One region of the Mesorhizobium sp. M0633 genome, then DNA from elsewhere that is predicted to be linked to it. Evidence: riboswitches for the same ligand, from Rfam matches in the RefSeq annotation. Region 1 holds a riboswitch; each other region holds the start of a gene.
The links. Region 1 has a riboswitch for thiamine pyrophosphate ahead of thiC (phosphomethylpyrimidine synthase ThiC). Riboswitches for the same ligand answer to the same signal wherever they lie in the genome.

Region 1 (7,619 bases):
GCCGCCCTCGCGGTATTTCGCCGCCATCGCCGCCATGCCCTCCTTCTGCGCTTCGGCGCGGATGTCGTGGGAAATTCGCATCGAGCAGAATTTCGGTCCGCACATCGAGCAGAAATGCGCCAGCTTGTGCGCCTCCTTGGGCAAGGTTTGATCGTGGAAGGACCGCGCTGTTTCGGGATCGAGCGACAGGTTGAACTGGTCCTCCCAGCGGAACTCGAATCTGGCCCGCGACAGCGCGTCGTCGCGGATCTTCGCCGCCGGGTGACCCTTCGCCAGGTCGGCGGCATGCGCCGCGATCTTGTAGGTGATCACGCCGGTCTTGACGTCGTTGCGATCGGGAAGGCCGAGATGTTCCTTGGGCGTGACGTAGCAGAGCATGGCGGTGCCGAACCAACCGATCATCGCCGCGCCGATGCCGGAGGTGATGTGGTCGTAGCCCGGCGCGATGTCGGTCGTCAGCGGGCCAAGCGTATAGAACGGCGCCTCGCCGCAAACGGCGAGTTGCTTGTCCATGTTCTGCTTGATCTTGTGCATCGGCACGTGGCCAGGCCCCTCGATCATCACCTGGCAATCCTTCGCCCAGGCGATCTTCGTCAGCTCGCCAAGCGTTTCCAGCTCGGCGAACTGCGCCGCATCGTTGGCATCGGCGATCGAGCCGGGACGAAGGCCGTCGCCGAGCGAGAAGGAGACGTCATAGGCGCGGCAGATGTCGCAGATCTCCGCGAAGTGCTCGTAGAGGAAGCTTTCCCGGTGATGGTGCAGGCACCATTTTGCCATGATCGAGCCGCCGCGCGAGACGATACCCGTGACCCGGTCAACGGTCAGTGGGATGTAATGCAGCCGCACGCCGGCATGGATGGTGAAATAGTCAACGCCCTGTTCGGCCTGTTCGATCAGCGTGTCGCGGTACACCTCCCAGGTCAGATCCTCGGCAATGCCGCCAACCTTCTCGAGCGCCTGGTAGAGCGGCACCGTGCCGATCGGCACCGGCGAGTTGCGGACGATCCAGTCGCGGATGTTGTGGATGTTGCGGCCGGTCGACAGGTCCATCACCGTATCGGCGCCCCAGCGGATCGCCCAGACCATCTTTTCGACCTCTTCGGCCATCGAGGAGGTGACAGCGGAGTTGCCGATATTGGCATTGATCTTGACCAGGAAATTGCGGCCGATGATCATCGGCTCGCTCTCTGGGTGGTTAATGTTGGCGGGAATGATTGCGCGTCCGCGCGCCACCTCATCACGCACGAAATCCGGCGTGACGAAATCGGGCAGTGTCGCGCCGAAAGCCTCGCCGTCGCGCTCAAGCTTGCCGTGCAGGATCTCGCGACCAAGGTTCTCGCGGATGGCGGCGAACTCCATTTCGGGTGTGATGATGCCGGCGCGCGCATAGGTAAGCTGAGTCACCGCCTTGCCTGACTTGGCCCTCAGCGGCCGGTTACGGACTGGAAACTCCGGCGTCAGGCGCTCGCCTGCGGCGAATCCGTTGTCTTCCGGCCGCACGTGGCGGCCGTCATAGGCTTCGACATCGCCCCGCGCCGTAATCCATTCGTGGCGAAGCCGGGCAAGGCCGTTTTCGATGCTGGTTTCGACAGTCGGGTCTGTATAGGGGCCGGACGGATCGTAGACGGTGACGGGCGGTTCGCCGGCCGTCGGATGGACGGAGATTTCGCGCATCGGTACCCTGATCTGCGGGTGGATGGCACCGGGCTTGTGGATTTTTCGTGAGGCGGGCAGCGGTCCCGTCGAGACGGCGGGGGTGAGGGCATTCATCTTGAGGCTCCTTTGCTCGTTGCATTGGAGACCCAGTTCTGTGCCGGGAGGATGAAAAGACGCTTCTGTCGACCTGCCGAAACAGGATCTCGGGCGTAAACTCCCGCAAAGCGCTTGCACCGTCCCTACGCCAGTATGAACTGGATCAGGTTCAACGGGTCACTGCGCCGCGAATGCCAGCAGTATCTCAGCCCCTTGCCGGGACTCCCCTGGTGAATGCGTGAGGTTGGACGGGACGGCTCCGGTTTGTCAAGCGCGTTCTGGCCGCGGCTGATCGGCCGCCGGTCAGACCGTGCGGAAAAAATCGTGCATGTCTCGGCGACAAGTCAAGCGTCGGAGATGAAGGCAGGGACAAGGGAATCGCAAACCGTCGGACTAAAAATCGATCCTGATGATCACACCTTCAATGGGGACCAAAGGTTTGCGCGTAGATCGCCTCGATTCTTCCTACCTCGTCATTGGTCAGCGCGGCGAATTCCTTTTCGCGCGCGCGGTTCGATAGATGTCCATCATTCTGGTGAAGAAAACGGAAGAGCAGATCGATCAACCGCTCGGGCATGTCGATAAAGGCGTCCACCTGCTGCCGGAACTGATCGTAGCGCTGCAGAAATGCGGTTTCCTCGGGAAGGTCCCGTTCGATCGTCCGCTGAACGCAGGCATAGAGGAATTCGGCGTGCGGGGTTGCATCGAAGAACCGGTAGAAATCACCGGTGTCATTCAGCACCCGGACGTTGAATTGCGGCGTCGGTTCCCATTCCACCAACGGCAGAAGGCGCTGCGAATAGCTCTCGAGCACGCCCCTGTACTCGTTGATCTGGTCCAGGATCGCGGCCGAGACGGGAAAGACAACTCCCGGCGGATTGAAGCCGCGCATGGCAAGGACGTGGTGGATTAGGTAGCGGTGAATGCGGCCGTTTCCGTCCTCGAACGGGTGAATGTAGACAAAGCCGAAGGCGAGGATTGCGGCGGCTACGACTGCATCAAGGTTTTGCGCGGGGCCCTGATCGAACGCCGCCATTCCATCAATTAGCCGCGGCAGGTCCTCGGGCCGAGCGCTGATGTGATCGGGCAAGGGCGTGCCGTTGTCTCGGTCATGCTCACCGACGAAACCTCCTTCTTTTCGGAAGCCAAGTCTTACGAAACGGGCGTCGCCAAGTACAATTCTTTGCAGACGCAGCAGCTCATCGCGATTGATCGGCCAGCGGCCGGATTCGCCGATGGCGCGGCCCCAGCGCTGGATGCGATCTTGCGGCGGGTGCTCGCCCTCGATCGCATAGCTTGATCGCGAGTCTTTGAGCAAAAGAAAGGCGGCGGTCCGAGCAAGAAGGTCGCGCGGCACGTCCGCTACGATTGCCTCCGCGCGCCGCGGTAGTTCAAGGCCGATGAATTTTTCGAGAATCTTGGTGCGGAACACCAGAGGGCAGAACTCACGCGTGCCGGGGAGATTGTCCCTTACGCGGTAGCGCGAAGCGGTCTTGTCGGGTCCCGGCCACTGCAGCTCGGGATCGACAACCGGAATGTATCGTCCGGCCTTCGCGTCCGGCAGATCGATACGCGCGCCCCTCAGCCATTCATATAAAAACCAGATGCGTCGGGCATAACTGCCGGTCGGGCTTTCACGGACCAGCGCCTCGATCGGCGCGGGACCGGTCACTTGGAACAGCCGCTTGAGGACGGCAAGGTTCAGTCCCTCGTACTTGAGCGCAAAGGTCAGGTGGCCTTCGAGGGTAGGATTTGGGGCATGGCGGGGGGTCATGATCCGCCAGCCATCCCGTTCGGTAATGCGATGATGCTCGCCCGTGGCGAACAACCTACGGGGCAAGGGCACGGCGAGCCTGTAGGCTCCGATCAGGGCGCTGTACCCGGCCGGGGTCGCCGTTTCAGGAAGGCGGATTTCCTGAAAAACGGTAACAGGACCTGAAAATTGGTGCTGTTGCACCGCAGGCATGAAAAGCGAATCCTTCCATCGAATTTTGGTTAGTTCGGGCCAAAACCTATGAAAAATGATCCTATCCCATGAAAATTGATGCCACAAGACAAATTTTCCGAAAACCGATTCTAAGACGGTGCTGAAGTCGATCAAGCAAGAACTCCGCCACCGGCTCAAGGAAGCGACTTCAGACAAAAAGGTGAGTCCAGGAACCGCCATTCGCCCGTCTGTTAGTCACGAGGCCGGCACGGATGGCCCGCCTTACGTCGAGCCGGATTGCTCGAGGAGCAGCGCGCCGTTCGGGGCTCACTCATAGAGCGCTCCGGCGCGCGATCCCGATTTGATAGCCGCGATCACGCTCGCGACTGATCTTGGTGACGTGGCGGCGTCGGAGTAGAAAAGTGATGCAGGATCTCGGTGGCGTCGTGTGTGTGTGTGTGTGACCTGAAATGAGTTCTCTACGGTATGGGGGGCGGCACGCAGCGCGCGCGTCTTCTCGGCAAACAGATCGACGAAGCGGCACCGAAGGGAAGTTCCCGGCATTCATTCTCGCCATCGCTGCCCCAATTTGCCGACCGGACTGCCGATCGATCTCGGCCAATACCTTGCGCGCGCAAGGGCCGAAGCTGAACTGGGCGGCACCTGCTCATTCGGGAGCTAACTCATGCTTGGCGCGCTAGCCCGAGAGAGCTGTGCCTGATCGAATGCGTGAAATCGTAGCTCGGGGTGGAGAGGCTGACGCGGTCATCTGTCACCCGCCTTCGGGCTGTAACGGAAAGCGCGACATCGTCTCCAATGCTCGTTCCCCACGTCGAGGGCCCAGCGGCTTGGCTGCGGGGGGACTGTCAGCTAGTGGCCGCTGGGCCTTGACGACCAGCGAGCGTAAGAGGAGGCCCTGTGCTGGCTGACGAAAACTTGCGAGCAAAGCCGCGGAAAAGCATCATTCGAACGAATTCTTTCGTCGAGACGAGGAGGCAGTGAGCGGTAGCCGCCGCTTTGAAGCTCTCCGGCAGCTGCTACGCTGGTCGTTCAGAGGGTCGCAGCTGCGCTTGCGCCGTCATATCAGATAAGTCTAATATAATCCGCGCCTGGCCATCGAACGCCGCGGCGCCCTCGGGTCGGCGCTATTCATCGGGTGGGCATGTCGGGCACGCAAGGGAGGACGAAATGAGACTGGTTCAGTCATTTGCATTTGCTGCTGTGCTGCTTCTTTCGTCTGCATTGTCTGCGGCCCCCCACTCGGCTCGTGAGGACATCGAAGCGGCGTTGGTAAAATTCATGGACGCCTTCAACAGCGGAAACGCAGCAGCGGTAGGTCAAATGTATACCGACGATGCCGCCCTGCTGCCACCCGACGGCAAACGCATCGATGACCGCAAGGGCGTGGAAGAATTCTGGCAGGGCGCAATCAAGGCCGGGATGAAGAATCTCACCCTGAAGGCGCTGGAAGTGGAAGGGAGCGGGAATCTCGCCTACGAAGTTGGCGCATTTACGCTCAGTGTGCCGAGCAAAGGCGGTGCCCCTTCCACCGTTGCGGGCAAGTACATTGTCGTTTGGAAAAAAGGGGACGACGGGACATGGCGCCTGCATCGGGACATCTGGAACTTAGGTGCGGCCGAATAGATTCCGCGACCCGTGAGGCCGGCGCGGCTTGCAACAGTTCCAACGAAAGTCCATGGCAATAGCTGATGTGACTGAATTGATTAACAAAATTGAACAGACTTGATGGGTCTGCTCATCGAGTCGGCTCTGGATCTATCGCGCTACCGATCAGGGAGGCGGTAAGATTCGAGCTCAGCAGAACGGCTGACCACCACTTGCCGGGACTAGAGTGTTCTCCGGCTCGGCGCGCCGCTGAGGACTCTTGTTCATTTGGTCATGCGCAATCCGTGGTTCTCCAAGAACCCGTCCATCTCGTCGAATGCCATCTGAGCCGAGACAACTAACTATCATTGGGCAAGTAGCGGCTCAACGGCTCCAGAAGAAAGCAGCCCCCCTATGCTCGTTCAACATTCGAGATCGCATCGGGCAAGTCTTTCCACGTCCGGGTACGCCATGCTGCTTCGACCGCCCCTTTTTTCTTGCGAATTTAGGAATTCGAGCTTTTCGGTTGTTCCGATCATCCATTTGGGAAACGACCGATGCCGGCAAGCAAGGTTTTATGGGGCCAGATCCTCACCGCCTTTCTGATCGTCGTCGCGACAACATGGGGAGCAACACAGTGGACGGCAGGGCGGCTCGGCTTTCAAAGCCAACTCGGTCCGCCGTGGTTCGAATTGGCTGGACAGCCCGTTTACCCGCCGCCAGCCTTTTTCTGGTGGTGGTTTTTCTACGACGCCTACGCGCCGAAGGTCTTCCTGGAGGGCGCGGCGATTGCGGCGAGCGGAAGCCTCATGGCTATCGTCGCAGCGATCGGGATGTCGCTGTGGCGGGCGCGCGAGGCAAAGGATACCACGACTTACGGCTCGGCGCGCTGGGCGACGCGAGACGAAATCAAGGCCGCTGGGATGATCGGTCAGGATGGGGTGATCCTGGGTATGTTGGGCCGACACTATCTGCGCCACGACGGTCCGGAACACGTGCTATGTTTCGCACCGACCCGAAGCGGCAAAGGCGTCGGCCTGGTCGTACCGTCACTACTGACCTGGCCGGGTTCGGCAATCGTCCACGACATCAAAGGCGAAAACTGGGAACTGACGGCCGGATGGCGGGCTCGTTTCGGCCAGGTGCTTCTGTTCGACCCGACCAATGCTGGATCCGCAGCCTACAATCCTCTGCTGGAGGTGCGACGGGGCGAGTGGGAAGTTCGAGATGTGCAGAACGTGGCGGATGTCCTGGTCGACCCAGAAGGCACATTGGAACGCCGCAACCACTGGGAGAAGACCAGCCATGCGTTGCTGGTCGGCGCAATACTGCACGTGCTCTATGCGGAGAAAGACAAGACCCTCGCAGGCGTGGCGAACTTCCTTTCCGATCCAGAGCGGCCAATCGAGGCAACGCTGCGCGCCATGATGCTGACGCGGCATTTGGGTGATGCAGGCCCGCATCCCGTCGTGGCGTCGGCTGCTCGGGAACTGCTTAACAAGTCCGAGAACGAGCGTTCCGGCGTGCTCTCGACGGCCATGAGTTTTCTGGGCCTCTACCGCGATCCAGTTGTGGCCAAGGTGACGTCATGCTGTGACTGGCGGATCGCAGACCTTGTCGAGGAGGCACGGCCGACGACGCTCTATCTGGTCGTGCCGCCATCGGACATCAGTCGCACAAAGCCGCTGATGCGACTCGTGCTTAACCAGATCGGCCGCAGGCTCGCCGAAGATCTTCACGCGAAGGATCACCGGCAGCGTCTTTTGATGCTGCTGGACGAGTTTCCCGCGCTCGGCAGGCTCGATTTCTTCGAAAGCGCGCTGGCCTTCATGGCCGGGTATGGCATCAAGTCGTTCCTGATTGCACAATCGCTCAATCAGATCGAGAAGGCCTACGGACCGAACAATTCCATCCTCGACAATTGTCATGTGCGGGTGAGCTTCGCCACGAATGACGAGAGGACGGCCAAGCGCGTCTCAGACTCTCTGGGGACCGCGACCGAGTTGCGCGCCATGAAAAACTATGCGGGGCACAGATTGTCGCCCTGGCTCGGGCATCTGATGGTGTCGCGGCAGGAAACGGCGCGTGCACTGATGACGCCGGGCGAGATCATGCAGCTGCCGCCTACCGAGGCGATCATTATGATCTCGGGCCAGTTCCCAATCCGTGCGAAGAAGGCACGCTACTTTGCCGACCCGCGTCTTGCCGAGCGTGTCTTGCCGCCACCAAGGACCGGAGGGACAACGCAGAACGCTCGCTCTGACGACTGGACCAACACGACACTTCTTGCTGAGCCGGAAGGCAAATCTCGCAAGCTGAGGCTTGCCAGGGATCA
Region 2 (7,619 bases), on a different contig from region 1:
CCGCGAGATCGAGGCCGACACCGCCTCGATCTTCTTGGGTAAGGTTTCCAGCGCGAATTTCTGCTTGAACGACAGTTTCTTGGCCGGGCCCTTCGGTGCGGCCGCTTCGTTCCTGCTTGCCGCCGTCGCTTCACCGGCTTCTGCTTTTGGCCGCGCCCTGCGGTCGTCCAGCCTGGTGCCGCCGCGCTGCGCCAGCATGTCGGAATAGCCGCCGGCATATTCGATCCAGCGGCCGTCACCATCCGGCGCGATGATGCTGGTCACGGTGCGGTCGAGGAAATCGCGATCGTGGCTGACCAGGATCACCGTGCCGGCAAAACCGGCGACCAATTCCTGCAGCAGCTCCAGCGTCTCCATGTCGAGGTCGTTGGTCGGCTCGTCGAGCACAAGCAGGTTTGCCGGCCGCGCCAAAACGCGTGCGAGAATCAGCCGTGCCCGCTCGCCGCCCGAAAGCTCGCGCACCGGCGTGCGCGCCTGTTCCGGCTTGAACAGGAAGTCTTTCATGTAAGAGACGACGTGGCGCTGCTCGCCATTGATGACGAGGTTCTCGCCGCGCCCGTCGGTGAGATACTGCGCCAATGTCTCCTGCGGGTCGACGGCTTCGCGCTTCTGGTCGAGCGTGGCGATCTCCAGATTTGTGCCGAGCCGCACCGTGCCCGCGTCCGGCTTCAATTCGCCGGTCAGCATCTTCAACAGCGTCGTCTTGCCGGCGCCGTTCGGCCCGACCAGACCGACGCGATCGCCGCGCTGGATGCGGGTCGAGAATCCCTTGACCACGGTCAGATCGCCAAAGCTCTTCTCAATGTTCTTGGCTTCGATCACCAGTTTGCCGGATTCGGCGGCGTCGCTGGCTGTCATCGTCGCCGCACCCTCGGCGCCGCGGTGGCCGCGAAAGCGCTGGCGCATGGTCTGCAACTCACCGAGCCGGCGCATGTTGCGCTTGCGCCTTGCCGTCACGCCATAGCGCAGCCAGTGCTCCTCACGCACGATCTGGCGGCCGAGCTTGTGCTGCTCGCGCTCTTCCTCCTCCAGCACCGTGTCGCGCCATTCCTCGAAATAGGCAAAGCCCTTGTCGAGACGGCGAGTCTGGCCGCGGTCGAGCCAGATTGTGGCGCGCGACACGCGTTCGAGAAAACGGCGGTCATGCGAGATGACGACCAGTGCCGAGGAGGTGCGGGCAAGCTCCTCCTCCAGCCATTCGATGACCGAAAGGTCAAGATGATTGGTCGGCTCATCGAGGAGGAGAATGTCGGGCTCCGGCGCCATGACGCGGGCGAGGGCGGCGCGCCGCGCCTCGCCGCCGGAGAGGTCGTTCGGCCGTTCCTCGCCGGTCAGGCCGAGATGCTCCATCAGATAGGTGGCGCGGTAGGGATCGTCGGCCGGCCCGAGCCCCGCCTCGACATAGGCGCGGACAGTCGCAAAGCCGTCCATGTCGGGCATTTGCGGCAAGTAGCGCACGGTCGCCGAAGGCTGGCGGAAGACTTCGCCGTCCTGCGGTTCGATCAGCCCGGCGGCGATCTTGAGGAGCGTCGACTTGCCAGAGCCGTTGCGGCCGACCAGGGCGATCTTGTCGCCAGCAGAGGCCGTCAGGGCGGCACCGTCGAGCAGCGGCGTGCCGCCAAAGGTCAGCTTTATCCCGTCGAGATTGAGAATTGGCGGCGCCATGTCGGCTTTCTGGGCTCAGCTTTCCGGAAGAGGATAGGGATGTGCGAGCAGCAGCGCGCGGCCGCTGGCCAGCGCGATTTCCAACCGGCCCCTGACCTCGTTGGAAATGGTCAGCGACGAGCCGAACGCAACCTCGACATGGTCGAGCGGCCATTTGGCACCGGTGACGCTCAGGCCGGCGAGATCGGAGAAGCCGAGCACCGAAAACAGCGTGCCGTCGGCATAGTCGAAGCCAGTCTTTCCCGGCAGCAAGGGAATGCCTTCCTGTGCGCCGCTGGTCAAAAGCACTTCCGTCCCGCCTTCCGCCAGCCGGACGCTTAGCGCCAGATGCAGGAAGATGTGGTCGGTGCGTTTGCCGCCGAAGGCGCCTGCGAGCACAAGGCTTGTCGCACCGCGTTCGAGCGCGGCGGCGATAGCGAGTTCACCGTCGGTCTTGTCCTTTTCAGCGGGAAACACCTGCCGTGGCACGGCGGCCAGATCTTCCGGCAAATCGGCAGGCACCGAATCGAAATCGCCGACCCAGAGTTCCGGCCTCAGGCCCAGCATACGGGCATGGCCGATGCCGGCATCGGCAGCGATGACACGCGAGCCTTCGACCTGGCGGTCGAGCAGCGGCGTGCGGATGAGATCGCCGCCAAGCAGGATGGTGAATGTGCTCATATCTCGTGGCCCTTACCAGCCCTGCCCCGGAAACGGAAGATGAAACGGCAGACGAAACGGAAGGCTGGGCTTTGGATGCCCGGCAAACTTCCGCTTGCGCAGCACTTCGGCCGGGCCTATGTGTCGCAACGCTCTAACGGGGTGCCGGACGCGATTTTCGCGGACCGGCTGAGAGGCAAGACTGCCAACCCGCTGAACCTGATCCGGTTTGTACCGGCGGAGGGATTAGACGTTTCGGACAGCCCGACGCCTCAATTCCTTTCAACGCGAACGAAGGAGGCGCCGATGCGCAGTTTTTTCCACTCTCTTGTCTCAATTGTCCTGCTTGCGGCATCCGCGCTCGCCTTGCCAGGGCAGGCATCGGCACAGGATAGACTGACGGTCTATACCTATGAAAGCTTCACCGCCGATTGGGGTCCGGGACCGGCGGTGAAGAAGGCCTTCGAGGCCGAATGCAGTTGCGTCGTCGAATTCGTCTCGGTCGCCGACGGCGTGGCGCTGCTCAATCGTGTGAAGCTGGAAGGCGCCGCGACCAAGGCCGATATCGTACTTGGCCTCGATACCAACTTAACCGCCGACGCCAAGGCAACCGGCCTGTTTTCGCCGCACGGCGCCGTGTCGGGCGTCAGTGTGCCGGGCGGCTGGAGCGACGATATTTTCGTGCCGTTCGACTATGGCTATTTCGCCGTCGTCTACGATACCGAAAAACTGAAGAGCCCGCCGAAGAGCCTCAGGGAATTGGTCGAGGGCGATGCCGGAGAGAAGATCGTCATCCAGGATCCGCGCACCTCGACGCCGGGCCTTGGCCTGCTGCTGTGGGTCAAGTCGGTCTATGGCGACAAGGCGCCGGAAGCCTGGGCCAAACTCAAGGCGAAGGTGCTGACGGTAACGCCGGGCTGGAGCGAGGCCTACGGCCTGTTCACCAAGGGCGAGGCGCCGATGGTGCTGTCCTACACCACCTCGCCGGCCTACCACATGGTTGCCGAAAACACCGAGCGCTACCAGGCGGCGTCTTTCGAGGAAGGCGAATATCTGCAGATCGAGGTCGCGGGGATCACCACCAAGGGTGCGAAGAACCCGCTGGCGGAAAAGTTCATCGCCTTCATGACCGGACCGAAATTCCAGAATGTCATTCCCGAAACCAACTGGATGTTCCCGGTCGGCAAGACCGACAAGCCGCTCAACCCGGCGTTCGACAAGCTGGTCAAACCGACCAAGACCTTGCTGTTCAGCCCGGAAGAGGTCGCCGCAAATCGCAAGGCCTGGGTCGACGAGTGGCTGGCGGTGATGAGCAAGTAGGGCTCAAGCCTCGTCGGATGTTTGCGCCAAGCCACCCCCCTCTGGCCTGCCGGCCATCTCCCCCCCCTCAAGGGGGAAGATCGGCAGCTTTGTCGCCTCTCCTCGTCCTGCCACTTGTGAGATTGGCGAAGGCGGCTGAGTGCGCAATCTCCCCCCTTGAGGGGGAGATGGCCGGCAGGCCAGAGAGGGGTGGGCTCGGCCATTGCCAGGTATTTCCTTCGATCAACACCTGTCGTAGTGTCGGGTAGCGCGACATGCGTACGCGTCATCCGGCCGATCCCCGCGTCACTGCCGGCATCGTCGCGCTCGCCGCCATCGCGCTGCTGATCGGCGGTGCATTCGCCGGGCTCGTCGTCGAAGCCACACGCGACCTGTCCGGCGCCGCCGCCGCTTTCGATTCCTATCTCTTGCGCGTCGTCCGTTTCACGCTCTGGCAGGCTCTGCTGTCGACCCTGCTCTCCGTTGCACCGGCGCTGTTCGTCGCGCGCGCCCTGTCGCGGCATCCGCGTTTTTTCGGGCGAGGCTTCATCCTCCAGCTTTTCGCCGTGCCGCTGGCGCTGCCGGCCATTGTTGCCGCACTCGGTGTCTTGGCACTCTATGGCCGCGCCGGGTATTTCGCCGGCACGCTCGGCGCGATTGGCGGGCAGAGCTGGCCCGGCATCTATGGCCTGTCGGGCATTCTCGTCGCCCACGTCTTCTTCAACCTGCCGCTGGCGACGCGGCTGTTCCTGGAAGCGCTGCAGACCGTGCCGGCCGACCAATGGCGGCTGGCGAGCCAGCTTGGCATGGGTGCTGCGCCGGCCTTCCGGCTGATCGAATGGCCGCCGCTGCGTGCGGCCCTGCCGGGCGTTGCCGGGCTCGTTTTCATGCTGTGCATCACCTCTTTCACCATCGTGCTTACGCTCGGCGGCGGGCCGCGCGCGACGACGCTGGAGGTTGCCATCTACCAGGCATTGCGTTTCGACTTCGACCCGGCGCGGGCTGTGACGCTGACCCTGCTGCAGATTGCCCTGACCTTCGTCGTCGTGCTGGCCTTGACGCGGCTCGGCGCCAATATGGTCGGGGATGCCAATCTGCCGGTGGCGCCGCGCCGGTATTTTTCAGCCGGTGCGACCGAGACCGTGCTGAACGCACTGGCGATCGGGCTCGCACTGCTGTTTGTCGCCGGGCCGATGGCGGCCACGTTGGCAGCCGGGCTTGGCGCCGATCTCGGCCGCCTGGCCGGCGAGAGCGCGGTGCGGCAAGCGACGGCGACCAGTGCCGTGCTTTCCCTCCTATCGGCGCTGCTCTCTGTGGCGTTGTCGCTGTCGCTGGTCATGGCGCGCCGGGCGCTGGCGCTCACCCGGCGGAGCGGCAGGAGGACGCTGCTCGAACACCTGGCCGACACCGGTGCGGGGTTCGTCCTGGTGGTGCCGCCCATCGTCATCGGCGCCGGCTGGTTCCTGCTCTTGCGCACCGTCGGCGATGTCTTTGCGATCGCCCCTGTCATGGTCGTTGCGGTCAATGCGGTGATGGCGATGCCGTTCGCCATCCGCGCCATCCGCCCTGCCTATGACGCGGCGAGCGAACGCCACGAACGGCTCTGCGCACAGCTTGGTATCTCGGGCTGGAACCGGTTGCGGCTGGTCGACTGGCCGTTGCTGCGGCGGCCGCTCGTCACCGGCTTCGCGTTCGCCATGGCGCTGTCGCTCGGCGATCTCGGCGTCATTGCGCTATTCGGCAGCGATTCCGTGCAGACCTTGCCCTATCTGCTGCTGGCGCGCATGGGCAGTTACCGCACCGAGGATGCGGCCGGCCTGGCGCTGCTGCTCGGCCTTGTCTGCCTGGCGCTGGTGTTGGCCGCAGACTGGCTGGGAAGGAGGGAGAAATCATGATGCCGACCAGCCCGGAACGGTCCATTTCTGTCGAAAAAGGCGCGGCCGTGCGGCTCGATAATGTCTCTTTCAGCTATGGTGAAACGCCGCTTATGTTCGATGTCGATTTCCCGGCGTCGGAAATCACCGCCATCATGGGGCCGAGCGGTTCGGGAAAGTCGACACTGCTCAATCTGGTGGCCGGCTTCGAGACGCCGCGGTCGGGCCACGTGCTGATCGGCGGCGCCGACGTCAGCACTGCGCCGCCATCAGCGCGGCCGGTATCGATGGTGTTCCAGGAAAACAACCTGTTTGCCCATCTTTCCGTCGAGCAGAATGTCGGGCTCGGCCGCTCGCCTTCGCTCAGGCCGAGCGAGGCCGATCGCGCCGCAATCGCCGCAGCGCTGAAGCGCGTCGGCCTTGCCGGCAAGGAAAGCCGGCTGCCGCGCGAACTCTCCGGCGGCGAGCGGCAGCGCGTCGCGCTCGCCCGGGTCCTGGTGCGCGACCGGCCGGTGCTGTTGCTCGACGAGCCGTTCGCTTCGCTCGGACCGGCACTGCGCGACGACATGCTCGACCTGGTGGCCGACGTCCATTCGGAGCAGCGCATGACGGTGCTATTCGTCACGCACCAGCCGGACGATGCGCGCCGTATCGGCCAAAACATGGTTTTCCTGGATGGTGGCACGGTTGCCGCGACGGGCACCGCGGCCGATTTTTTCGTCGGGGCTGGACCGGAGGCATTCCGACGCTATATCGGCTCGGGTCCGTTTGCGGTTGGATCACGAGATGTTGCCCGGAAGCGGACATAATTTATGGTCAAACCGGCGGAAGGCGAAGCGGCGCTTGCTTGCCATGGTCGAGGTAGTGTGGCTAGGTCCGCCAGGAGCTGGTCCGGCCTAGACCGTGATTTGCCCTTGCTGCCTCGTATCTGTCGGACGCACGAAGGACGCCGTAGCACTTGATTTTGCGCGTGATGCTTTCCGGAAATCGCGCCCGATTTTCGCGGTCACGTGCCAGGACTTGAAAGGAAGCCGATCTGCCGACCGGCATCGACAATCGGAGGGTGAACCCGCTGGCGCGTTTTCTGGCGCTGGCCGGTCTCGCCGTGGCGCTGGCAAGCTGCCAGATGTTCACGCCTCCCGACGTGCAGGAATCAGGCTTCCAGCCCTCCGACAAGCCGATCACGGTCGACAATGTCGCCGCCAACGGCAAGCTCGCCCAACTGGCGAAGGCGCAGCACCCGCGCATCCTCGCCACCTATGGCGGCGAGTATTCCGACCCCAAGCTCGAGCGCATGGTGGCCAAGATCGTCGGCAGACTGACCGTGGTGTCGGCCAACCCAACCCAGACCTACCGCATCACCATCCTCAACTCGCCCAACGTCAATGCCTTCGCGCTGCCGGGGGGTTATCTCTACATCACCCGCGGCCTGCTTGCGTTGGCCAACGATTCAGCCGAGCTTGCCGCCGTCATTGCGCATGAGATGGGCCACGTTACGGCCAACCACGGCCTGCAGCGGCAGCAGCTGGAAGCCGAGGAGGGGTTGGCGACCAAGGTCGTTTCGGACGTGCTCGGCGACAACCCGACGGCCAAGGCGGCGCTGATCCGCGGCAAGCTGAGGCTGGCCCAGTTCTCGCGCAATCAGGAGCTGGAGGCCGACGCCATCGGCATCAAGTCGATCGGCGAAGCCGGTTTCGACCCCTACGCCGCCGGCCGCTTCCTGCAGTCGATGTCGGCCTATACCGATTTCCGCTCGATCAGCGGCGCCACCGACGCCAGCCTCGACTTCCTGGCGACGCACCCCAACACGCCGCAGCGTATAGACCTCGCGCAGCGCCACGCCCGCCAGTTCGGCGCGCCCGGTGTCGGGTCGCGCGACCGCGATTCATTTCTTGCCGGCGTAGACGGGCTGCTTTACGGCGACACGCCGGAGGAAGGCTATGTGCGCGGCGAAACCTTCCTGCACCCTGGCCTCGGCGTGTCGTTCTCGGTGCCCAACGGCTTCGTCATCGACAATTCGGCGGCGGCGGTGACGGCGACCGGCCCGGGCGACATGGCGATCCGCTTCGACGGCGTTTCGATCGACAAGAACCGCTCGCTGACCGACTACATCCGCAGCGGCTGGGTTGCCGGCCTCGACGA
Region 3 (7,619 bases), on a different contig from region 1:
CGCCTGTGGCGAAAGCGGTGCGCCGGTCTCGTCCGCCGGCACGTAGAGATCGCCGCCCTCGCGGTATTTCGCCGCCATCGCCGCCATGCCCTCTTTCTGCGCCTCGGCACGGATGTCGTGGGAGATACGCATCGAGCAGAATTTCGGCCCACACATCGAGCAGAAATGTGCCAGCTTGTGCGCCTCCTTGGGCAAGGTCTGGTCGTGGAAGGACCGCGCGGTTTCGGGATCGAGCGACAGATTGAACTGGTCCTCCCAGCGGAACTCGAAGCGCGCGCGGGAAAGGGCATCATCCCTGACTTTCGCCGCCGGATGGCCCTTTGCCAGATCGGCGGCATGGGCGGCGATCTTGTAGGTGATCACGCCGGTCTTGACGTCATCGCGATCGGGAAGGCCGAGATGCTCCTTGGGCGTGACATAGCAGAGCATGGCGGTGCCGAACCAGCCGATCATGGCAGCACCGATGCCTGAGGTGATGTGGTCGTAGCCCGGCGCGATGTCGGTCGTCAGCGGTCCAAGCGTATAGAACGGCGCCTCGCCGCAAACGGCGAGCTGCTTGTCCATGTTCTGCTTGATCTTGTGCATCGGCACGTGGCCGGGCCCCTCGATCATCACCTGGCAATCCTTGGCCCAGGCGATCTTCGTCAGCTCGCCGAGCGTTTCCAGCTCGGCGAACTGCGCCGCATCGTTGGCATCGGCGATCGAGCCCGGACGAAGGCCGTCGCCGAGCGAGAAGGAGACGTCGTAGGCTCTGGCGATGTCGCAGATCTCCGCGAAGTGCTCGTAGAGGAAGCTTTCCCGGTGATGGTGCAGGCACCATTTTGCCATGATCGAGCCGCCGCGCGAGACGATGCCCGTCACCCTGTCGACGGTCAGCGGGATATAGTGCAGCCGCACGCCGGCATGGATGGTGAAATAGTCGACGCCCTGTTCGGCCTGTTCGATCAGCGTGTCGCGGTAAACCTCCCAGGTAAGATCCTCGGCAATGCCGCCGACTTTCTCGAGCGCCTGGTAAAGCGGCACCGTGCCGATCGGCACCGGCGAGTTGCGGACGATCCATTCGCGGATGTTGTGGATGTTGCGGCCGGTCGACAGATCCATCACCGTGTCGGCGCCCCAGCGGATCGCCCACACCATCTTTTCGACCTCTTCAGCCATCGACGATGTGACGGCGGAGTTACCGATATTGGCGTTGATCTTGACCAGGAAATTGCGACCGATAATCATCGGTTCGCTCTCGGGATGATTAATGTTGGCGGGAATGATCGCGCGTCCGCGCGCCACCTCGTGGCGGACGAATTCAGGCGTGACGAAGTCGGGGATCGCCGCGCCGAAGGCCTCGCCGTAGCGCTCAAGCTTGCCGTGCAGGATCTCGCGACCAAGATTCTCGCGGATGGCGACGAACTCCATTTCGGGCGTGATGATGCCAGCGCGCGCATAGGCAAACTGTGTCACCGCCTTGCCGGTCTTGGCCCGGAGTGGCCGGTTGCGGACTGGAAATTCCGGTGTTAGGCGCTCGCCCGCCGCAAACCCATTGTCTTCTGGCCGGACGTGGCGGCCGTCATAGGCTTCGACATCGCCGCGCGCGGTGACCCATTCATGGCGAAGCCGTGCAAGGCCGTTTTCGATGCTGGTTTCGACAGTCGGGTCTGTATAGGGGCCTGACGGATCGTAGACGGTGACGGGCGGCTCGCCGGCCGTCGGATGGACGGAGATTTCGCGCATCGGCACTTTGATCTGCGGGTGGATGGTGCCGGGCTTGTGGATCTTCCGCGAGGCGGGCAGCGGTCCCGTCGACACGGCGGGGGTGAGGGCATTCATCTTGAGGCTCCTTTGCTCATGCATTGGAGACCCAGTTCTGTGCCGGAAGGATGAAAAGACGCTTCTGTCGACCTGCCGAAACAGGACCTCGGGCGTGAACTCCCGCAAAGCGCTTGCACCGTCCCTACGCCAGTATGAACTGGATCAGGTTCAACGGGTCACTGCGCCGCGAAAGCCAGCAGTATCTCAGCCCCTTGCCGGGACTCCCCTGGTGAATGCCCCAGGTTGAACGGGCCGGCGCGGCTTTGTCAAGCGCATTTGGCCCGTCCGTGCGACCGGCGAACTTAGCGCCGCCGTCCGAGAATAGCCGTGCTTGCGGCACCACGTCACCGATTTCGCCAAGAAGGACGCCTTTCTGAGTCGGTTTTGAAATTCAGGGAGGAGCTGAGAGACATCGATACCCGTAGCCGCGCCGAAGGTTCGCTCGACCACCCTGCGGCAGAATTTGGAGCTATTCTGACCGTCGAATCGACGGATGATCTCGACCATCAAGTGCAGGTGCCCGTGAGGTTGAGCCATAGGCGCCATTGGCGAACAGATGCTTCACCCAGCGCTAGTCTAGAGCGGCGGACTTTCATGTGAGTCCATACCCTGCGGCTGCGAAGTAATTTCTGCATTCTGTTGGAGAGAAGAGATTGCAGATATCGCCAATGGCCTGCCACAGGGCGTCGATGGTTCTGATGGCCTTTGCGCGCAGGTGCGCCTTGAGCTTGGCAAATGCCATTTCGATGGGATTGAGATCTGGGCTGTAGGGCGGCAGGAAGAGCAGCCATGCGCCTCTGGCCCGGATCGCTGCCTCGGCGGCCGGGCTCTTGTGGGCAGCGAGATTGTCGAGGATGACGACATCGCCCTTTGCCAGCGTCGGAGCGAGCTGCGTTTCGACATAGGTTTCGAAGATGCGCCGGTTCATCGGCGTGTCGATAACAAAAGGGGCCGTGAGCCCATGACAGCGCAACCCGGCGATGAAGGTCTGCGTCTTCCAATGCCCGAACGGTGCCTTTGAGCGCAGCCGTTGGCCCTTTAGGCAGCGGCCGCGCAGACGTGTCATCTTCGTAGTGGTTCCGGTTTCGTCGATGAACACCAGCCGATGTGGCTCAAGCCGCATCCGCGGCTGGCGCCTGGTCTGCCACTCCTGCCGCGCCTTGCTGACGTCGGGACGATCTTGCTCGCTGGCCAGCAGCGTTTTTTTGAAGCGATAGCCATTCCTGATAAGCCAGCGCGAGATCGAGGCAGGAGCGACCTGGACGTCTGTAGCAGCGGCCAGCTCGGCGGCAAGCTCCGGCATGGTGGTGTCATCCTTCTCGGCCACACGGCCAAGCAGGAACGCACGATGCGGGTCGAGCTTGGAATGGCGGCGGCCACCGCTGGCCTTGGGCGCCAGGCTCTCGGTCTTTCGATAGTTCCTCATCAGGATCACGACAAACGAAACCGACACCCCAAAATGTGCCGCCGCCGCACGCCGCGAGTGGCCAGCCTCGACAAACCGCACAACACGTTCACGCAAATCGAGCGAATAGGGCTTGGGCATGGCAAATCACCTCCTACAGGAAGTGAATCATGAACCACGCCTCACTGGAATCCCTCGCGATTCAAACTGAACGTCCGACGCTCTAGCGCTTGCCCTGACAACCTCCCGGAATTACCTCGCGCGGACGACCGCGACGTCGAGGCTTCGACATCAGCTGTCCGAACTGCACCCACCGCTCGTCTGTCAAATCAAACCAGGACCGCTTCGTCTTCTTGGCAATCTGGCGTCTGCCCCTGCTCTGTCCACATCCTGTTTGGGTGGAAGGCCACCACCCAGCGGAACCCTCAGAGAAGGAAACCGTCCAGATCTGGCTAGACTGCTCGACGATAAGTCCAGAGCTGTGCCGGCGGTATGTTGCGGACAACGAAGTGATAGTGGGAAACCACGTAACGGTCTGGCATCTTGATCACCGGCGACAGAGGTCCATATGTGATCTGAATTAGGGGCCGGCCGGCAGGAATGCGGGCAAGCAGATCCTCAACCAGCGCGACACGCTGTTCCATTGGAAAGCTCAACAGTGGGACTGCACTTACAACACAATCGAACTGTTCACCTTTGCGGTCACCCAAAGCTTCGTCCAGCGTAAATGCGTTGCCCAACCTGAAGTCCACATTCGGGAAGCGTTGCACCAGGCAGTTGTAGAAAATGTTGGAATATTCGACTGAAACCAGCTGGTGCGGCTTGATTCCCCTAGCCAGGATCGCCTTTGTGATGACACCAGTTCCCGCGCCGAGCTCCAGAATCGACAATCCTGACCGTGGATTCACCACGCTTGCCATCCGGCGTGCCGCATAAACCGAAGTGGGAATAAGGGCTCCCACGCCCTTCTTGTCCTTCTGCCAGCCTTTGAAGAATTGGACTTCTTCCTCAAACCGTTTGCCGAGCCGCTCCTTCAGTCGCAGAATCATATCTCCTCCTTGCATCAGCCGCTTACCCAGCGTCATGTATCTCGCAAAGCGCGTTTTTGCCAATCTCGGCACGGTTTAAAAGCCGGTTAAGACTGCTTGCGTGTCAGGGCGCGCTCAGCATGAATTGCCCGTTAACGCGCTTTCGTGTTTGCTGGGTCTATGTCACGCCCTCGCTTGCTGCCCGAAAGAGTTTCCCGAGCTATGCGTATCTGCCCGGCAAACATCCGCATCCGGTGCGCGATCCCTTGGGCCATAGTTACCGAACAGATCCGGTGACGGTCGCCGTTGGCGAAGCGCTCGGCTCAGATGTGTTTCGATGGGGGATCGATCTTTTCAACCACGGCTACTACTGGGAAGCGCATGAGGCTTGGGAGCCTCTTTGGCACGCTGCCAAACAAAGCGCTCAGCACCGCCTGTTCTTCAAGGGGCTGATCCTGTTGGCGGCGGCCGGGGTGAAGATCCGCGAGGGCAAGCGGGTCGCTGCGGCGCGCCATGCTACAAGAGCTGCAGGGCTTTTTCGTCAGGTGGTGAGAGTGCCGGGCGGCCTGTTTGAGAAAGCACTGGGAATGACACCCGCCGCGCTCGCTGAACATGCCCAAGCGATCGTAGCTTACCCGGTTGTTCTGCGGGAGCCAAAGCCTGCCCAGCCTGAGCCCGTCTTTGATTTCATACTCGCACCAGGATCCGAGAGCGATCGGCAATTCAGTGGTCCAAGCTAACTTTGTCAGCAGGAAACGAGGCCTTTGAAAACCGCTCACCACCCGCATGCGTCACAAACAATAAGAGTGCAGTGATGTTTTATAGGCAACTCGCGGCCGCTTCGATGTCGATGGTCTTGAAGGTCGGGGGCTGACCGGTCGCGCTCGTAGCCATCGATTGATGACAGAGATGCCGGCCAGGCTTCAATGACGGGGATGGCGAAAAGCTGAGTGCTCGGGCTTGCGGGCCGAGCTTGTCGGCCGCTCGATGGAAAGTGTCATTTGAGGTGGGGACTCTGCCGCGTGCAGCTGGAAGACTCGTTCGTCCAGTTCCTTGTCTACTTCCGTGAGACGATGATTGAGGCGAAGGTAGTCTGTCCAGGTCGGCGTGCGGAATGTTTCTGTCCATTGCATAGGCTTCTGAAGGTTGCGCTGGAGCGTCCAGTTCCGCGCACCCACGCGGCTGTGTACATGACGCCGCTGCCGCATGAGGTCGAGGAAGGCCTCGAGATTTCTCTCGGCTATCAGGTATTCGACCTTGACCACGATCGGGCCGCTTCTCGGCTTCAAATTGAGAGCGACAGCTGGGGCGTCGAATTCGCCCAAAGGATCGGGTTCGGATTCGCGGCGCTCGCGAAGAGGAAACAGAACGCCGGCTGCGGCGACGAGCAACAGGGCTGCAGCGGAGCCCTCCAGCGCCCAGGTCAGGGAATGGTTCTGGGAAACCGTGCCCCACACCCAGCTGCCGAGCGCGATGCCACCATCAATCAAGGCATAGTAGATCGAGATTGTGCGCCCCACGACCCAGCGCGGGCTCGCCAGCTGCACGCTCACACCGACCCCGGACCAGGCGGTGACCCAGCCGGCGCCACCCAAGGCGAGTGCAATTGCCGCCACCGCAATCGAAGATGTCATTGCCAGGGAGAGAGAACACGCCGCGCAGGCGACGCAGGAGAGCCTCATCAGCCTTTCTTGCGACAAGCTCCGTCTGAACAGGCTGTTGGAGAGGCCGGCGAAGACGGCACCTGTCCCGAAGCCGGCCATGAGCGCGCCATAGGCAAGCGGGCCTCCTCCCAGCTGGTCGCGGACAACCACCGGCAGCAGCGCGAGTATGGCGATGCTCGCCAAGCCAAAGAGGGTACCGCGCGCGATCGCAGTCTTGATTTCCGATGACATCGCGGTGAAGCGCAGCCCATCATAGATCGCCGTCCTCATCGGCTCACGCGGCAGTGGCGAAGAACGAACCTTCCACTTGAAGCGCCAAATAGTGGTCAAGGGTACGAAATAGGTGAGCGTGGTCACGGCAAATGCCGCCATGAGGCCGAATGAGGCAACCACAAAGCCGCCGAGCGCCGGGCCAACAGTCCGGACGGTGTTGAAGCCAACAGAAAGCAGGGTGACGGCAGCGGGAACATCGCGTCGATCCACGATATCGCCAACCGACGCTTGCCAGGCCGGATCATTGAGAGCACCGCCGCTTGCGATCAAGAAGCTGAAGCCGAGGATCATCCACGGACTGACAAAGCCCAGCGCCACGGACGCGGTCAGCATCGCGGACGCAATCACCATAAGGCACCGACCGGCGAACATGACCCGGCGCCGGCTGAAATTGTCGGCGAGAGCCCCGGCAAAAACGGACAGGACGAAAGCGGGCAGGTTCGACGAAGCCTGCACCAACGCAACCATCAGATCGGAAGTCGAGATCGTCGCCATCAGCCAGCTGATGGCGACAGTCTGCATTAACCAGCCGAGGCTTGAAACCTGCGTCGCGAGCCAGATCGAACGAAAGGTGGGCTGCAAAAGTGGCCCAAAGGTCGTTGGTGCAGCCAAATCTTCGTTTGATCCAGCCACCCTACTCATTTTGCGAACCCTTTGCTTTCCGTTATTAGCGCTTCCCATGTAATCTAGGCTGAACCGTGGCGGCTGGAAGAATAGAGAGGAACTGTTTGCCTCCGGCGAGTGCAGAACAGTTTCCTCGGCATTGAGGGTTGCGGCACGCAGGCGTGGGCCGGCTCACTCGCCTTCGAAGATATCTGGTAAGGTCGGATTCACTTGTCGCTTAACGCACCAGGCTTCATCAACGCGCACTTTGCCGAGCGATGCCTTTTCGCGAAACGCGACCCTGTGCTTTTGTTGGAAACTCATTCATCAGCGGCGTTCGATGCGCTGCGTGTGGCTTAGGGAGAGTGAGGACGCTTGCAGATGTTTGACAGGATCGATTCACTGATAGACGCAGACGATTGCCGGGCCGTGATCGAAGAGGCGCGCGCCTTGCTGCTTCAGCTTGAACAAAGGTCTGGTGCGCTCACGCATGCGATAGACGACTTTCTGCTCGACCTGATAACGCTGGCTTTCATTGTTGAATGTTACGGACGCGGCTTTGAACTTTTGGCGCGAACGCTGGCCCGTAGAAGACTGGCAAAGGTCAGGCTTTTGTCGGAAGGGGTCGATTCCGCCAGAGAGAATGACGCCCAAAGCTTGTTGCTAACCGGCTATCGCGCCGCGTTCCGCCACAGTGACAAAGGCAATTGACGACGTTCGACCGCCAAAAAAATAGGCGGAAAACCGGGCCCTTTATGAGGCAGACTGGGTGTGGATTGTTCCACGAATCTGAAACTGCGGGTCGATTTCGTGGCGTCCGGCCGTCCGCTGGCCTTCATCGCG

Region 2: it holds a riboswitch for thiamine pyrophosphate, as region 1 does, so the genes downstream of both, thiB (thiamine ABC transporter substrate binding subunit) here and thiC (phosphomethylpyrimidine synthase ThiC) in region 1, are expected to answer to the same signal.
Region 3: it holds a riboswitch for thiamine pyrophosphate, as region 1 does, so the genes downstream of both, thiC (phosphomethylpyrimidine synthase ThiC) here and thiC (phosphomethylpyrimidine synthase ThiC) in region 1, are expected to answer to the same signal.

The regions. Positions count from the first base shown of each region.
Region 1 is NZ_JAMYQC010000073.1:62-7,680, forward strand. Features, by position in the region: partial or broken gene thiC (phosphomethylpyrimidine synthase ThiC) at 1-1,770, opposite strand, end outside; TPP riboswitch at 1,875-1,991, opposite strand; gene NKI47_RS34085 (Fic family protein) at 2,174-3,718, opposite strand; gene NKI47_RS34090 (YybH family protein) at 4,868-5,323, shown strand; gene NKI47_RS34095 (conjugal transfer protein TraG) at 5,842-7,619, shown strand, end outside.
Region 2 is NZ_JAMYQC010000008.1:157,798-165,416, reverse strand. Features, by position in the region: gene NKI47_RS11220 (ABC-F family ATP-binding cassette domain-containing protein) at 1-1,665, opposite strand, end outside; gene NKI47_RS11215 (thiamine diphosphokinase) at 1,681-2,325, opposite strand; TPP riboswitch at 2,453-2,567, shown strand; gene thiB (thiamine ABC transporter substrate binding subunit) at 2,611-3,624, shown strand; gene thiP (thiamine/thiamine pyrophosphate ABC transporter permease) at 3,879-5,498, shown strand; gene thiQ (thiamine ABC transporter ATP-binding protein) at 5,495-6,286, shown strand; gene NKI47_RS11195 (M48 family metalloprotease) at 6,541-7,619, shown strand, end outside.
Region 3 is NZ_JAMYQC010000064.1:5,087-12,705, reverse strand. Features, by position in the region: partial or broken gene thiC (phosphomethylpyrimidine synthase ThiC) at 1-1,821, opposite strand, end outside; TPP riboswitch at 1,925-2,041, opposite strand; gene NKI47_RS33645 (IS630 family transposase) at 2,396-3,349, opposite strand; gene pmtA (phospholipid N-methyltransferase PmtA) at 3,661-4,257, opposite strand; gene NKI47_RS33635 (DUF309 domain-containing protein) at 4,377-4,976, shown strand; gene NKI47_RS33630 (MFS transporter) at 5,160-6,815, opposite strand; gene NKI47_RS33625 (hypothetical protein) at 7,158-7,487, shown strand.